DNA from 4 places in the Psychrobacillus sp. NPDC096623 genome. Region 2 is predicted to be linked to each of the others. Evidence: riboswitches for the same ligand, from Rfam matches in the RefSeq annotation. Region 2 holds a riboswitch; each other region holds the start of a gene.

Region 1 (4,327 bases), on a different contig from region 2:
TTAATGCTTCCTTTGTACCGTGATCTATTAAAATACCGTCAACTCCTTGATTCACCGCTGCATCCAAATTGGAAGCCATTTTAGCCAAATCACCATCAGAGGTGAATACTGTTACGTTTCCACCAAATTTCTCTACTTGTTCTTTCACACCTTCAATATATTGAGCTGAAAATGTGCCTAAATTTTGTTGCATTACTAATGCAATTTTCTTTCCTGCTAGTGCATTTTCCGAAGTCTCTGCATCTTTACTTGAGTTAGATGACGCTGCTTCCCCATCACCTTTTGGCTGACAAGCAGCTAATAAAACCCCTATTATTAAGATCGTGAATAGTAACCAATACTTATTTGTTCTCATAATCCTTCTCCTTTTTCAACTTAATTGACTAGTTTCGTAGATATATTTTCAATGTAGTCGGGATAAATAATTCCTTTTTCTGTAATAATGGCAGTGATATATTTAGATGGTGTCACATCAAAAGCTGGATTAAACACCTTCGTGTCCATTGGTGCAATAGCCTTGCCATTAATATGTGTAATTTCCTCTGCTTTCCTCTCCTCAATTGGAATTTCCGCACCATCGTTTATAGACAAATCGAATGTAGAGGATGGTGCAGCCACATAAAATGGAATTGAATTTACGGAAGCTAGAATAGCCAAGTTCAGAGTTCCTATCTTATTTGCGGTATCACCATTTTTTGCTATCCGGTCCGCTCCGACTATAATTGCCTCGATTCCTTTTGCCCCGATTGTGTGTGCAGCCATACTATCGGTAATTAGTGTCACATCGACACCTGATTGCTGCAGCTCCCACACCGTCAACCTGCCACCTTGAAAGACAGGTCTAGTTTCACATGCGAATACCTCAAACTTTTTGCCGTGTTCCTTCCCTAGATGGAACGGAGATAAAGCAGTACCATACTTTGCAGTGGCAATCGAACCTGCATTGCAAATAGTCATTACCTTCGTTTTATCTTCCAGTAAAGTAAGGGCAAATTCACCAATATTCCGACAGGACTCTTCGTCTTCCTTATGTATTTTCCTTGCTTCTTCCACTAGTAGCTGCTTTGCACTCGTAACATTATCAACTTGATTTACTACTTTCAACAATCGCTCAAGGGCCCAAACTAAGTTGACAGCAGTTGGTCGAGATTCGCCCAAGTAAGTTGCATCTTTTTTTAATGTTTCTAGAAAATCTTTCATCGAATTTGTTTTATAATTTTGTGCCTCCAGAGCTAATCCATATGCCGCCGTAATTCCAATAGCAGGAGCACCCCGGACTTTCAGAGTAATAATTGCATCATAAACGTCTTTAAGTGTTTCTATTTTTAAATAGACAATTTCATGTGGAAGCTTCTGCTGATCTAAGAGTACTAACTGCTTATCTTCCCATTTAATCGATAATGGTATAGTCATTGTTGAATTTCTCCTAATAACTCAATTACCGCATCGATTGAGTCTATTTGATTACGTCTAACTATTAGTAATTCTCCGGCATTAAGCGTTTGTTTTTTTAGTAAAATTCGTTGCTCTTGGTTTACAATGCTATCTAAGTCTTTGACATGTGCCAATCCAATTGTTCTACGAATAAGTTCACACCCTGCAAAACCTAATGAATCATGAAATATTTTTTCCAATACAAATGCATCATAGCCTTCTATATCCTTAAAGGAATCGAATTCACTCTGTTTCAAAAAATCTGAAAATTTGGTCGAGAAAATAAGCCATGTGTTTTGTATATGATCGTTAATAACCTCACGTTGTTCGCCTTCTCTTGTAATGGATTGAACGATTAAATTTCCCAAAAACAAGCCTATATCAAATCCAATAGGACCATAAAAAGCAAACTCTGGATCGATTACTTTTGTTTCTTCTTCACTTGCAAATATACTTCCCGTATGAAGATCTCCATGCAGTAAAGCCTCTGCCTCTGTCAAAAAGCTTCGTTTTAGTTTTGCCACTTCGAGCTTTAATAAATGGTTATTCCAGATAGCCTCGACCTCTGCTTGTAATGCAGGTTCAAAATCATTTGTTTCATGATCAAAAAAAGGATCCGTAAAGATTAAGTCTTCTGTGATCTTACACAATTCTGGATTAGAAAACTCTACAACAAGCGCCTTTTTTTCAAAGGGGTGAAGTGCAAAATCAGAAGTATTAAAAAGTGTTAATGCTAGATATTCTCCAATATCGGTTGATAATTTAGGATATGATTCACCTTTTATCAAACCCTCCCGTACTATTTGAAGATGTGACAAATCTTCCATTACCGTTATAGCTAAATCTTCATCTGCTGCATAGACTTTGGGAACAAGACCAACTGCATATTCTCCATGTTTTTGTAAGGCAGTTGCTTCAATCTTTGCCCTTTTCAGCGTAAGTGGCCAACTTTCTCCAACGACCTTTGCATAGGGTAGTGCCTGTTTAATAATAATTCCTCGTTTACTCACTTGATCCGTTATATGGAATACATAGTTTAAGTTTCCATCGCCAATCTCTTTGCAAACTAATGGAGCTTCGTTTGAGAACAAGGATAATTCCTTTGCCAGTGAAATTGCCGTTTCTTCCGTTAATGATTCGTATTGTTTTGTAGTTACTACCGCCATTACTTTCTCCCTTTCATTTACAAAAATAAAAAACCTCTTTCAAAAGAAAGAGGTTTAGAATAAGAGATTCTGAACCTCTTATCTCTCAGAAAGTAAACTTTCTGATGGAATTAGCACCGTGCCTTACGGAATTTTACATTCCGGCGCATAAAGCGCCCCGTCTCACAACGGTATTACGGTCGGTTGCTGGGCTTCATAGGGCCATTATCCCTCCGCCTGCTCTTGATAAGAGTACGTTACAACTATTTACGATTGATTAGAATCCTAGCATATTAGAAAAAGTTATGTCAACTGTTTTTTTGAATAAAAATAAATTTAAATTTTCTTATTGACAGAATTTTTATACCATGGAATAATCAATATTATTTATTAAATACTTTAACCGAATATTTTTTCTTATTTAGAGCAGGTGGAGGGACAAGCCCTATGATACCCGGCAACCGATTCAATTTTGAACACGGTGCTAATTCTTGCAGCTAACAAGCTGAGAAATAAGAAGTTGTTAGACTATTAACCTCTTCTTATTTGAAGAGGTTTTTTTAATGTCATCTGTCCAGCGCTAGTCAGGGCTTGCATAGGCGCTTGTGCATTTATAAGTCAGGAGTGAAATAAATGAGCGGAGTTACTGCACACTATCAACTATATGGAAAAGCTGGATCGTTTGAAAGAAAGGCGAAAGATATTGCACTTGGTTTGACTATTGGTTCTTGGACCACTTTAGCCTTGTTAGAACAGGAGCAGCTAAAAAAACATAAAGGAACTGTACTATCCGTTACGGAATTTAAGGATATACTTCACCCAATTAATCCTGAAAAGGTGAAAGGTGAAATTAAAATATTCTACCCTGCAGCAAACTTTTCGGCTGATATACCTGCAATTTTAACTACAGTCTTCGGCAAACTATCCTTAGATGGTGAAATAAAACTATTAGATTTAGAATTCGATTCAAGTCTATTGTCCAGTTTCCCAGGACCTCGCTTCGGCATTCAAGGCATTCGAGAAAGATTAGGTGTTTTTGAACGTCCGCTTGTCATGAGTATATTCAAAGGGGTCATTGGGAGAGATATCGAATTTTTAGCCGAACAGCTTAGACAACAAGCGCTTGGTGGAGTTGATCTTGTAAAAGACGATGAGATACTATTTGAAAATCCTCTAACTACTTTTGAAAAGCGTATATCTGCTGGTCGAGAAGTGCTAAATCAGGTGTATGAAGAAACCGGACACCGTACGCTATATGCAGTAAATTTATCTGGACGTACTTTCAAATTAAAGGACAAGGCTAAAAAAGCGCGAGAACTTGGAGCAGATGCACTTTTATTTAATGTTCATGCTTACGGATTAGATGTTCTTCAGGAGCTAGCAGAAGACGATGAAATTCAATTGCCACTCATGGCTCATCCCGCTTATAGTGGAGCATTTACTTCTTCCGCATTTTATGGAGTTTCAACGCCATTAGTTCTTGGAAAACTCACTCGATATGCGGGGGCAGACTTCTCGTTATTCCCTTCTCCTTATGGTAGTGTTGCACTTGAAAAGTCTATAGCTCTTTCTCTAGGCGAAGAACTAACAAAAAACAGTAACGTTAAACAAAGCTTTCCAGTACCATCTGCCGGCATTCATCCTGGTCTCGTACCACTATTAATGAATGACTATGGAATAGATAGCATTATTAATGCAGGGGGCGGTGTACATGGACATCCCGCCGGTGCAATCGGAGGGGGGCTAGC
Region 2 (4,327 bases):
TGCTGTATTTAAATCATGTAAATATAACCCGAAATTATCGGCTAAGGCAGGAACTCCGTAATACACTAAAAACAGTAGCACGATAGATGGCGTACATCTTAAAATTGTAGTATACAAATTCGCAGTTTTTTGAGCAATTTTACTCTTCCCAAGTTTCATCACCGCAAGGATTAATCCGAAAAAAGTCCCGAAAATAATAGACAAACCCGCAACCATAAAAGTTACTTTTAAAAACGGAAGCAATACTGGTAGCGAATTCCAAATGTACGATATATCAAAATATTTTTCCATATTACGCATTTTCCCCCTATAAAATTTTGAAAGGCTGCCTGCGCGTCCTACGCTAGGCAGCCTCTATAGGAAACATATCTGTTATCTTTCTACCTTGTCTAACACTTCAAAAAGGTCCCTACCGTAGAACTCATTGCTAAGTTCGTTCGTTTTCTTATCTTCTTGTAATTGTTTAATAGCTTTGTCGAATGCATCTGCAAACTCTTGCTCTTTTTTGTTGAATAATGGCCATGTCTTAATAACAGCAAATTCATTGTAAACTACTTCATCTTTTAAGTTGTAGTAAGGGCCAGCCTCATCTAATACTTGTTTTTGGAATGGTCCTTCAATAATGACACCACCGTCTACACGACCTTCATTTACCCATTGAACTACATCCACTGTAAATGCATCTCCAGCATCTAGTTTAACTGGATTGTCTGGGTTTGCTTTGTTATATTCATCAATTACTGTGTACTGTGCATTATTTGCTGCAATCGGTGCTAATGAGAAACCGGCAGATGCAAAATCCTCTAATGATTTAATATGCTCATTCTCTTTTTTCAATACGAGACCTGCGCTACTTAATCCTAAAAATTCCTTAGGGTAAATAAACTTTTCAGTGCGTTCTTCTGTCCAAAAAGCATTTTTTACACCAACTTGGAATTTACCTTGCTCTACTCCGATTAATAGATCATCACTTGTAGTTCCTACATATTCAAATTCATATTCAGGAAGTAATTCATCCACTAGTTTCATAACCTCTACATCGTAGCCAGTCGCATTACCTTTGTCATCTAACCAAGAAATAGGTTTAGAGGCCATGTCATATGCCACTTTTACCTTGCGAACATCTCCGCCCTCTGATGAAGTAGAAGTCTCTCCAGAACCACAAGCCGCTAAAATCGTAATAGATGCTAACCCAACTGCTGCTAATTTAAAATACTTTTTCATATTCATTCTCCTTATCATTTCTCTAATTTTTTATTTTTATCTTCTTCTAACGCAGAAAGTGCTAGTTTTTTAATTGTCATATCATCCATAGGAGGATTATGGAGTCCTGCACGAACATCTCGGTAGTAACGTTGTAGTGGATTTGTTCGCTGCAAGCTTTTGGCACCAACTAAACGCATGGCTTTATCGACAATAGTAATTGCTGAATTAGTAACGATATGCTTCGCTACGCTTACTTCGTTGGATAATAGTTCTTTAGTAGACTCATTGTCATAGGCAGAAGCAACTCCGTAAATGACTAATCTAGCCTTCGTAAGCTCTAATTCTATTTCTCCGATGAGCTGCTGAACGTTAGGCAACTGAGCAATAGGTCCATTCAGGCTATTCGGTGAATGGGTATTAGCAAAATGGACTGCGTAATCTCTAGCAGCCTGTGCAATTCCGAGATAGGTTGCTGGTATATGTAGTAGCCAACCATTGATCTTCCCACCACTAGCGAATTCTGGGAGCTCTACCAAATACGATTCATGTACAACTACGTTATTTAGTACTAAGTCATTACTACTTGTTCCACGCATCGATACTACATCCCACGTTTCTTCAATAGTAAGACCTTCTGTATCACGTGGAATAAGGAAGAAACCAATTCTTTCTTTTTCTTCAATCCAAGCAGAAGTTAAAAAGTAAGATAGCACAGGGGAAGCGGTAGTAAATATTTTCCGTCCATTTAAAACCCATGTATCTCCATTCTTAATAGCAGTCGTGCCAGGTCTACCTCCACGCGTTGGGCTTCCAGTCTGAGCTTCACTGACAGAACGATTGATGAGAGCACCATTTAATACTTCTACTGCGAAAAATTCTAATTTTTCTTTCGTCCAAAGTTTGTTTTCGTATAGCTCACCAATTACCCCTAAGCTCCAGCCCACAGACAGGGCCGTATTTGCATCAAAGCTGGCAAGTGTTTCTTGTAGAAGAACCATATCGTAAACCGAAAAGCCATTGCCGCCATATGATTCAGGTAGAGTAAGACTTGCATAACCAAGCTTTATCAAATCCTCCACGTTTTCATGCGGGAAAATAGATTGTTCGTCAATTTCCGCGGACTTACTCTTAAATTTATGTTCTAATTCGTATAAACGATTTATCCATTGTCGCTGCTTTTCTGTTTTAATGTATAAATTACTCAAAATTTATCGTCTCCTTGTATTAATTAATCCAATTTGTTAAGTCGGTATTATAAAAAAATAAAAAGCTCTTCACAAAACGAAAAGAGCGATTAGAAGTATTATGTACTTATCTCTCAATTTCTTGCTGGAAGTAGCACCATACCCTAGTGGGGGCGGTTGCTGAAGCATCATCGGACCAGTCCCTTCGCTTCTCTTAATAAGTAGTATGAAGTTGTTAAAATTATCGTACTACTTCATCAGGATGAAGTCAATAGTAATTCATATTATTTCAATCGGAATTAAATGATAGTTTTAAATTTAAGGTTTTTGGAAAGTCATTCTGGGTATCTATAATAGTGAAGAGATAAATAGAGGAGGAGTTTGTTTGGACAAGAAAGTAACTGGAAACAGCAAAGATGAACAATTAGCAGAATTCCGTGTGGACGATCAAGGACAAGCAATGACGACAAATCAAGGATTAAAAGTATCCGAGGATGAGTTTTCTCTAAAAGCAGGAGAACGAGGTCCTACTTTGATAGAAGATTTCCATTTCCGCGAAAAGATGACGCATTTTGACCATGAACGTATACCAGAACGAGTAGTACATGCTAGAGGATATGCGGCTCATGGAGAGTTTGAGTTATATGAATCAGCGAGTGAATTTACAAAAGCGAAATTCTTACAAACACCTGGCACGAAGACCCCAGTTTTTGTAAGATTTTCTACTGTGGCAGGATCCCGGGGATCTGGTGAATTAGCACGGGATGCTCGAGGATTTGCAACGAAGTTTTATACGGAAGAAGGGAATTATGATTTAGTAGGAAACAATATTCCAGTCTTTTTCATTCAAGATGCTATTAAATTCCCAGACTTAATACATGCTTTAAAACCAGAGCCACACAATGAAATTCCACAAGCAGCTACTGCACATGATACGTTTTGGGATTTTGTTGCCAATAATCAGGAGACGGCGCATATGGTGATGTGGGCTATGTCGGACCGTGCGATTCCACGTAGCTTCCGTATGATGGAAGGGTTTGGTGTAAATACATACCGTTTCATTAACGAGGCAGGTAAGTCCCATTTTGTAAAATTTCATTGGAAACCGTTACTTGGTACCCATTCGGTTGTATGGGATGAAGCACAAAAGCTAAATGGGAAAGATCCAGACTTCCATCGTCGTGACCTATATGAGGCGATTGAAAATGGCGATTATCCAGAGTATGAATTTGGAGTCCAACTAATTGCGGAAGAAGATGAATTTAAATTTGATTTTGATATTTTAGATCCTACTAAACTATGGCCAGAAGAAGAAATACCAATAAAAATTTTGGGCAAAATGACATTAAATCGTAACGTAGATAATGTATTTGCCGAAACGGAGCAAGTCGCTTTCCATCCAGGAAGTGTTGTCCCAGGAATTGATTTTTCCAATGACCCACTACTGCAAGGACGATTGTTCTCTTATACAGATACCCAATTAATCCGTCTTGGTGGACCTAATTTTCATGAACTACCGATAAACAGACCAGTTTGCCCTTTCCATAACAACCAACGAGATGGATTTGGCAGACAAACTATTAATGTAGGAAGAGTAAGTTATCATAAAAACTCACTCGCTGGAAATACACCCACACCTGTTAGTGAAGCTGAAGGTGGGTATGCACATTATCAGGAGAAGATAGATGCTCGTAAAGTACGAGCTCGAAGTGAGAGCTTTAAAGACCATTTCTCACAAGCAACGTTATTTTGGAATAGCATGAGTGATCCAGAGAAAGAACATATTATTAATGCATTTAGTTTTGAACTTGGTAAATGTAAAGAATTGACGGTACGTCAACAAGTACTAGAGATGTTTTCGCATGTAGATTTGGATTTAGCAAGTAAGGTCGCGGAAAATTTAGGGCTGGTAGTGCAAGGTGTAAGTACTTCTACTA
Region 3 (4,327 bases), on a different contig from region 2:
ATCGCTTAGAGGAAGTGCTGAGCGAATCTACGATTATAAAAGGTGTGGCAACGCAAAAAGTGGAAAAGAAGGATGGCCGATATATGGTTTTATTGGCTAATGGAGAAATGATTGAAGCAGATAGTGTAGTGCTCGCTGCACCTCATCAAGTGGCGCAGGAAATTCTTCAGGATGACCAGTTGGATACTGATTTCGACAAGCTTAAAAATTCATCCCTTATTAGCATCTACCTCGGCTTTGATATTCCAGATGAACAGCTTCCAGCAGAAGGCACCGGTTTTATCGTCTCTGAAAATAGCGATGTGAAATGTAATGCTTGCACTTGGACAAGTCGTAAATGGACACACACCTCTAAGGACAATCAATTGCTTGTTCGAATGTTCTATAAGAGCGCAAGTCCAGCCTTTGAAAGTATGAAAAATATGACTGAAGAAGAGCTGGTAGAAGTTGCCCTCCAAGATATTGAAATGAGCATGAAATTAACGGGCAAGCCTCATGTAATAGAAGTAACAAAATGGAACGATCAAATGCCGAATTATCATCTCGCACATGGAGGGGCGATTCAATCATTAACAGCTAAAATGGCAAATTCAATGCCAAACGTATTGCTTGCAGGCTGTTCTTATTATGGAGTTGGAATTGTCGCTTGTATCAAGAACGGTAAAGAAACAGCAGAAAATATAATCAATTCAATAGTTGAGTAAGTTTCCGGGCCAAAATTCAATTTTGGCCTTTTTTTTATGGGGAAAATGGAATAGTCGGTTATTTAGTAAAATTTACATTTTCTTTAGTTGTGATACGATGCGGGTGGAGGTGATTTGTGCTGAGAGATATGGATTCACGAGAATACAATTTAATTGGTCTCCAAATGTTAGGGAAACGTTTAAATGAAACACATCCGCAAAAGGAAATAATTATTGCAAAAGCAAAGGCCGCAAAAGCTGGTTTGCATGGAGAACGTAAAATAAGTGAAGTGTTTGAAAAATATACATTTCCTTTTGAATACCTTCTGGTAGAAAACATTGGATTGAATTCAAATGGTTACTTTCAAATGGATGCAATTTTTCTTACTCCCTATTTTTTGGTGATTCTAGAAAGTAAAAATATAAACGGAAAGTTATTTTTCAAACAAAATCCTGCAATGTTAGAGAGGGAAACAGCCGAAGGAAAAATCGATGTTTTTGAAAGTCCAGAAATTCAATTATCAAGAAATATTTATTTACTTCAAGAATGGCTTGGTAAACAAGTAATGACTATCCCAATACACGGAGTGATTGTTCTGAGCAATCCGAAAGTGAGAGTAATAGAACCCCCGAAAAAACATAGTGCTATTCTTCCACAAACTATCCCAGTCTACTTACGAAATCTTCCTCGTGAAAATGTATATTTTGATTCGGGTGATATGGAGAAATTTTGCAGTCAAATAAAAGTCGGTCAACAAGCCTATATTCCCTTTCCAATGTGTGTACGCTGGGGAATTAATCCTGAAGACCTGCGGAGTGGAGTCTGCTGTGAAAACTGCAATTTTCATGGAATGATAAAAAGAAAAAGTGGTTGGATTTGCCCTAGCTGTGGTCATTTCGATAAGTTTGCACATGAAAAAGCTATTAGAGATTGGTTTATGCTAATTAGTGATACTATAACGAACAAACAATGTAGAACATTTCTCCATTTAGAATCAAGCGAGATCGCACATAGACTTTTGCAATCAATGAATCTAATCCAGACAGGAACTTCAAGAAATAGAAAGTATAAGTGGGTTTGGTGAAAGAAACACCTGAAAGTTTGTTAGAATCACCTGAATGTAGAAGAGAATCACCAGAATGTACTCAAGAATCGCCGGAATGTCCAATAGAATCACCCGAAAGAACCAAAAAATCACCGGAATCGCCCCCGCCATCCCCAAAAAATCAATAGAAAATTCAAAACACTCTTGACGCTTTAGTTGAATAAAGGTACGATATGTCTAATTAGAAAATTGAATAATGAAATTCTTATCAAGAGAAGCCGAGGGACTGGCCCTACGACGCTTCAGCAACCAGCCATATTGGTCAGGTGCTAAATCCAGCAGACTTTGCAAAAGTTTGGTAGATGAGAAGGTAGTATCTTGCATACACGTAAAGCCTTCTTTTTATAGAAGGCTTTTTTATATGGGAAAGGATGGATACAGGATGGGTTTATTAGAAAAATTGGAGACGTCAATATTGACGGCCGATGGAGCGATGGGAACACTACTTTATTCGTACGGTATTGACTATTGCAATGAGGAACTAAATATTCAGAAGCCGGAAATTATTGAGAAGATTCATCAGGACTATATTGTGGCTGGAGCAGATATTATTCAAACGAATACATATGGGGCGAATGCCATTAAACTGGCGCGCTACGGATTAGAAAATCAAGTAAAAGAAATAAATGAAGCGGCCATCCAAATTGCGAAAAGAGCTGCAGCACCGGGCAATCAATTTGTCCTCGGGACGATTGGAGGTATTCGTGGGATACGAAAAAGTGATGCCACACTCCAAGAAATTATCCATTCACTTGACCAGCAGGCACTCAACTTATTAGCCGGTGATCCAGATGGTCTATTACTCGAAACCTATTATGATTTGGAAGAATTAAAGACTACTGTGACTCATCTTCGTACACTAACGGATATCCCAATCATTGCCCAAGTATCTATGCATGATCCTGGTATTTTGCAAAATGGCTTATCGCTGAATGATGCACTACATCAGCTAGAAGCAATTGGAGCGAACATTGTGGGAGTCAACTGTCGACTCGGTCCCCATCATACCATTCAAGCGTTTGAGGGAGTAAAGCTTCCGGAAAAAGCATTCCTATCAGCTTATCCCAATGCCAGTCTGCTTGATATAGATGAAGGAAGAATTGTCTATGAGTCTGATGCAGATTATTTTGGGAAGGCTGCGTTATATTTGAGGGATGCAGGGGTCCGATTAATAGGAGGTTGCTGTGGGACGACACCAAAGCATATTGAAGCAGTGAAAAAACATATTGGTCATTTAGCGCCTATTACAAATAAAGTAGTAACGAAGAAAAAGCCGATCATTATTCAAGATGCCAAGCCGACTAACACAAAACCGTTACATGAAAAGGCGAAGACAGAACGAACGATTATCGTAGAATTAGATACCCCTCGTCACCTTGATACAACTACCTTTATGGAAGGGGCGGAAAAGCTATATGCGGCTGGAATTGATGCAGTGACGATGGCAGATAATTCACTGGCTTCTCCACGAATTAGCAATATGGCAATGGGTTCGATGTTAAAGTATGAAAATAATATCCGTCCACTTGCACATATTACATGCCGTGACCGTAATTTAATCGGTCTCCAATCTCATCTTATGGGACTGGATGCACTTGGCATTCATGATATTCTTGCGGTAACTGGAGATCCAACCAAAATCGGTGATTTCCCAGGTGCCACGAGTGTTTATGATGTATCTAGTTTAGAGCTACTTCAGCTGATCAAACAATTAAACGAAGGAATTTCTTTCTCAGGAAAGTCACTTCGTAAAAAAGCGAACTTCTCTGTAGCCGCTGCATTTAATCCAAATGTTCGTGTGCTTGATCGTGCAGTTAAGCGACTTGAGAAGAAAATTGAATGTGGAGCAGATTATTTTATCACTCAGCCTGTTTATTCAAAAGAAAAAATGCATGAAATATATGAAGCCACAAAACATTTATCGACGCCAATTTTTATCGGAATTATGCCACTAACTAATAGTCGGAATTCTGAATTCCTTCATAATGAAGTGCCCGGAATCAAGTTGTCCGAGGAAGTACTGGAGCGGATGCGTTTATGTGGGGAGGATAGAGAGCGTGCTACTGCAGAAGGTATTCAGATTTCGAAGGAACTAATCGATACTGCAGCGGAACTATTTAACGGAATTTATATTATTACACCATTTTTCCGATATGACATGTCCCTTGAGTTAATTCATTATATTCAAGAAATTGATCGTAAGAAAGAGAGAGAATTCAGCTATGTCCAAACATCTAATTGAGCAACAACTCCAAGAGAGAATATTAATAATTGATGGTGCAATGGGAACGATGATTCAAAATGCGGATCTTAGTCCTGAGGATTTCGGAGGAGAAGAATACGACGGCTGTAATGAGTATTTAAATATCATCAAACCGGATGTGATTGAACATGTCCACCGTGCATATTTAGAGGCTGGAGCAGATATCATTTGTACGAATACTTTTGGTGGCACTCCAGTAGTGTTAAATGAATATGATCTTGGTGATCAGGCGCATGATATTAACTTTCGTGCTGCCAAGCTTGCAAAGGTCTGTG
Region 4 (4,327 bases), on a different contig from region 2:
ACTGCTTTAGGCTTTCCTTCTGTTTCCCATTTCCACATTTAAACAAACCTCTTTTCTTTCCTTGCAATTTCATGGTATTTCGTTTCTTTCGTGGTGTTTGTCTGATACGATTAATTATATTCTAACTTCAAAAGGAGCGGTTGCAAAATGATTTACCCCTACAAAGATAAAACTCCCATTATTGACGCCTCAGCTTTTATAGCTGATTATGTCACAATAACAGGTGATGTGACAATCGGTCCAGAGACTACAATTTGGTTTAATACGGTAATTAGAGGTGATGTTGCTCCTACTATTATTGGAAGTAAGGTTAGTATACAGGATTTAAGCTGTTTACATCAAAGCCCAAACAAAGCTCTAATAATAGAAGATGAAGTGACTATAGGACATCAAGTGACGTTACATAGCTGTATAATACGTAAAGGTGCATTGATAGGAATGGGGTCAATTATTTTAGATGGTGCCGAAATTGGGGAAGGTGCATTTATTGGAGCCGGAAGTCTTGTACCACCTGGTAAAAAAATACCTCCAAATTCATTAGCACTAGGGAGCCCTGCAAAAGTCGTACGAGACCTAAATGACGAGGATAAAGCGGATGTTCAAAGAATTATCCGAGAATATGTAGAAAAAGGACAATATTATAAATCGCTTCAGAAGTAAATAATCGTACCGTTTGTTTGTGTGGATTGATTGATTTTCGTCTTGGTCGATCGATTTTGCACCTGATTGAGTGATTATTAGCTCTTATCGATCGATTCAATGTCATCATTGATCGTTCGCTTAATATTCACCATTGAAAAAAGGCTTTCCGTCATAGGAAAGCCTTTTTTGTTCATACTACTTATAATCCAGCCATTTGTTTTAATTCTGCAGCTTTGTCTGTTTGTTCCCATGGTACATCAATGTCTGTACGACCAAAATGACCATAAGCAGCTGTTTGTTTGTATATTGGACGGCGAAGGTCTAGCATTTTAATAATTCCTGCTGGACGTAGGTCGAATAGTTCGCGAATATACGAAACTAATTCAACTTCTTCTACCTTACCAGTACCAAATGTTTCAACAGCGATAGAAACTGGCTTAGCAACACCAATTGCATAAGCAAGTTGTACTTCACAACGATCTGCAAGACCAGCAGCAACAATGTTTTTAGCAACATAGCGTGCAGCATAGGCAGCAGAACGGTCTACTTTTGTTGGATCTTTGCCCGAGAAAGCTCCCCCACCATGACGTGCATATCCACCGTACGTATCTACGATGATTTTACGTCCTGTTAAACCAGCATCTCCCTGTGGTCCACCAATAACAAAGCGTCCTGTTGGGTTGATAAAGTATTTTGTATTTTCATCTATTAAATTTGCAGGAACAATCGGATTGATCACCACTTCTTTAATATCTTTTTGAATTTGTTCTAACGTAATTTCTGGATGGTGCTGAGTTGAAATAACAATTGTATCAATATGAACCGGGTTATTATTCTCATCATATTCTACAGTTACTTGTGTTTTACCATCTGGACGAAGATAGTCTAACGTCTCATCTTTACGAACTTGAGCTAATCGATGAGACAATTTATGCGCTAAACTGATTGGTAGCGGCATAAGTTCAGGTGTTTCATTACAAGCGTAGCCGAACATTAAACCTTGGTCTCCTGCTCCGATTGCTTCAATGTCAGAATCGCTCATGGAGCCTTCTCTAGCTTCTAAAGCTTGGTCCACACCTTGTGCAATATCAGCTGATTGTTCATCGATTGAAGTAAGCACAGCAGAAGTTTCTGAATCGAAACCATACTTAGCACGTGTATAGCCAATATCTTTTATAGTAGAACGAACTACTTTAGGAATATCTACATAAGTAGATGTTGTAATTTCTCCAGCAACTAATACTAGTCCTGTCGTAACACTCGTTTCACAAGCTACACGAGCATTTGGGTCTTCTGCTAAAATTGCATCTAGAATTGCATCGGAGATTTGATCACAGATTTTATCTGGATGACCCTCTGTTACTGATTCTGATGTAAATAATCGACGTTGTGTCATAGATTATTCCTCCTATATCCTGCGAGATTTCTCTCAAGAATTGATACGGTACTCATTCCCATGTCAAGCCATTCAAAATTCCATGCACTTTTAAAAGATATGATTTTTTGTGCATTGAAGTTAACTTGAAGCCGTTTCGGACTTGGCACACAAGGATAAAGGGCGATGTTCAATAAAAAAGCCCCTCACTCACGTAAATATACATGAGGAAAGGCATTAATATCATAAGCACCTTTCACTCTTATCAATCAAGGAATTTCACCTTGTCTCAGGTTTGGCACCTTTGTAATAATAAAAAATTACAGGTTGCCGGGTTTCATAGGGCCTGACCCCTCCACCAGCTCGGGATAAGAGTATCCGTTCAATTTATCATCATACGTAAGTCTGTAAAAGATGTCAACTATTTTTGTTTGTATTTTATACACAAAAGAAAAATTTTAAAGTAATTAGTATAGACTATTCACTCCAATGTGTTATACTAATTCACATATCTAGTAAAACTTCTTCTTTTTTAGAGGAAATATAAAAAAAGGATGGTATATTCAACATGAATTCAATCGATACTGTGAGTGAACTGAAAGAATTGTTAGCAGGTAATAACGTTAGCAGCCAATTGTCAGTGCCACAACTAGTGGAAAAAGCTACAACAAGAGGAGAAGCTGTTCTAACTTCTACTGGTGCAGTTAAAGCCGAAACAGGTAAATATACTGGCCGCTCTCCACAAGATAAGTATATAGTAGATGAAGCTATTTCAAAAGACAAAATCGATTGGGGCTCAGTAAACCAACCAATTTCTTCTGACGTTTTTGATGCATTATATAAAAAAATGACTGATTTCTTAAATAAGCAAGACGAAATCTTCGAATTTAAAGGATATGCAGGAGCAGATAAAGAATCTCGTCTAGGTATTCAAGTTATTAATGAATACGCTTGGCATAATCTTTTTGCTCATCAACTATTTATCCGTCCGACACAGGAAGAACTTGCAACACATACAACTGACTTCACTATACTTTCTGCACCTAACTTTAAAGCAGATCCAGCAGTAGATGGAACTAGTTCAGAAACGTTTATCATCGTATCTATGGAAAAACGCACGGTATTAATCGGTGGTACTGAGTATGCTGGTGAGATGAAAAAATCCATTTTCTCTATTATGAACTACTTATTGCCAGAACAAGACATTTTACCAATGCACTGCTCAGCAAATGTTGGGGATGATGGGGACGTTGCTTTGTTCTTCGGTTTGTCTGGAACAGGAAAAACGACTCTTTCTGCGGATGCAGGACGCAAATTAATCGGGGATGACGAGCACGGCTGGTCAGATAACGGTGTATTTAATATCGAAGGTGGTTGTTACGCGAAATGTATCGACCTAACGCGAGAAAATGAGCCCCAAATCTGGGATGCTATCACTTTCGGAACTGTATTAGAAAACGTTGTAGTAGATGCGGAAACACGCGTTGCTAACTATGCGGATAACTCATTAACAGAAAATACACGTGCTGCTTATCCAATTCAATATATCGATAATATTGTAGACCCATCTGTAGCAGGTCATCCAAATACAATAATATTCTTAACTGCTGATGCATTTGGCGTATTGCCTCCGATCAGTAAACTAACGAAAGAACAAGCAATGTACCATTTCTTAAGTGGATTTACATCGAAACTTGCTGGAACTGAGCGTGGAGTAACTTCTCCTCAACCAGTATTCTCTACTTGCTTTGGCTCACCTTTCTTACCATTGCATGCAACGGTATATGCAGAAATGCTTGGGAAGAAAATTGACGAACACGGCGCACAAGTATTCTTAGTAAACACTGGTTGGACTGGTGGAGAATACGGTGTAGGTAACCGCATGAAGCTTTCATACACACGTACAATGGTTCGTGCAGCAATTGATGGCAAACTAAACAATGTTGAAACAGCAACAGATGCAGTATTTGGTTTAGCGATTCCGACAGAAGTAGAAGGCGTTCCTTCAGAGGTACTAATTCCGCGTAATGCTTGGGAAGATAAAGAGGCATATGATCAAAAGGCAGCTGAGCTAGCTCAATCATTCCGTGAAAACTTTAAAAAGTTCGGAACAGTTTCAGAAGACATTTCGGTTCAAGGTGGACCATTATCTTAATAAAGTAAACATCAAAAGAGCCAAATTCTATTGAATTTGGCTCTTTTTAATAATTGTTTATTAAAATATATGATTATAGTATTACACCAGCAAAGCTTCCCCTCAATGCTTGCTTAGCCTACAGGAAATTCAACCCTCAACATGTGCTGTACTTA

Evidence for each region. Region 2 has a riboswitch for S-adenosylmethionine ahead of ACIQX2_RS13105 (acyl-CoA dehydrogenase family protein). Riboswitches for the same ligand answer to the same signal wherever they lie in the genome.
Region 1: another riboswitch for S-adenosylmethionine. It lies ahead of mtnK (S-methyl-5-thioribose kinase); the one in region 2 lies ahead of ACIQX2_RS13105 (acyl-CoA dehydrogenase family protein).
Region 3: another riboswitch for S-adenosylmethionine. It lies ahead of ACIQX2_RS15300 (bifunctional homocysteine S-methyltransferase/methylenetetrahydrofolate reductase); the one in region 2 lies ahead of ACIQX2_RS13105 (acyl-CoA dehydrogenase family protein).
Region 4: another riboswitch for S-adenosylmethionine. It lies ahead of metK (methionine adenosyltransferase); the one in region 2 lies ahead of ACIQX2_RS13105 (acyl-CoA dehydrogenase family protein).

What each region holds. Positions count from the first base shown of each region.
Region 1 covers NZ_JBIWER010000007.1:131,275-135,601, forward strand. Annotated here, with positions in the region: gene ACIQX2_RS17015 (sugar ABC transporter substrate-binding protein) at 1-355, opposite strand, end outside; gene mtnA (S-methyl-5-thioribose-1-phosphate isomerase) at 376-1,413, opposite strand; gene mtnK (S-methyl-5-thioribose kinase) at 1,410-2,600, opposite strand; SAM riboswitch class I at 2,676-2,832, opposite strand; SAM riboswitch class I at 2,994-3,098, shown strand; gene mtnW (2,3-diketo-5-methylthiopentyl-1-phosphate enolase) at 3,213-4,327, shown strand, end outside.
Region 2 covers NZ_JBIWER010000004.1:199,941-204,267, reverse strand. Annotated here, with positions in the region: gene ACIQX2_RS13115 (amino acid ABC transporter permease) at 1-291, opposite strand, end outside; gene ACIQX2_RS13110 (transporter substrate-binding domain-containing protein) at 373-1,224, opposite strand; gene ACIQX2_RS13105 (acyl-CoA dehydrogenase family protein) at 1,239-2,411, opposite strand; SAM riboswitch class I at 2,515-2,614, opposite strand; gene ACIQX2_RS13100 (catalase) at 2,776-4,327, shown strand, end outside.
Region 3 covers NZ_JBIWER010000006.1:30,056-34,382, reverse strand. Annotated here, with positions in the region: gene ACIQX2_RS15310 (protoporphyrinogen oxidase) at 1-704, shown strand, start outside; gene ACIQX2_RS15305 (nuclease-related domain-containing protein) at 821-1,768, shown strand; SAM riboswitch class I at 1,992-2,098, shown strand; gene ACIQX2_RS15300 (bifunctional homocysteine S-methyltransferase/methylenetetrahydrofolate reductase) at 2,172-4,031, shown strand; gene metH (methionine synthase) at 4,012-4,327, shown strand, end outside.
Region 4 covers NZ_JBIWER010000003.1:485,943-490,269, forward strand. Annotated here, with positions in the region: gene ACIQX2_RS11855 (alpha/beta hydrolase) at 1-38, opposite strand, end outside; gene ACIQX2_RS11860 (gamma carbonic anhydrase) at 148-660, shown strand; gene metK (methionine adenosyltransferase) at 842-2,038, opposite strand; SAM riboswitch class I at 2,277-2,392, opposite strand; gene pckA (phosphoenolpyruvate carboxykinase (ATP)) at 2,586-4,172, shown strand.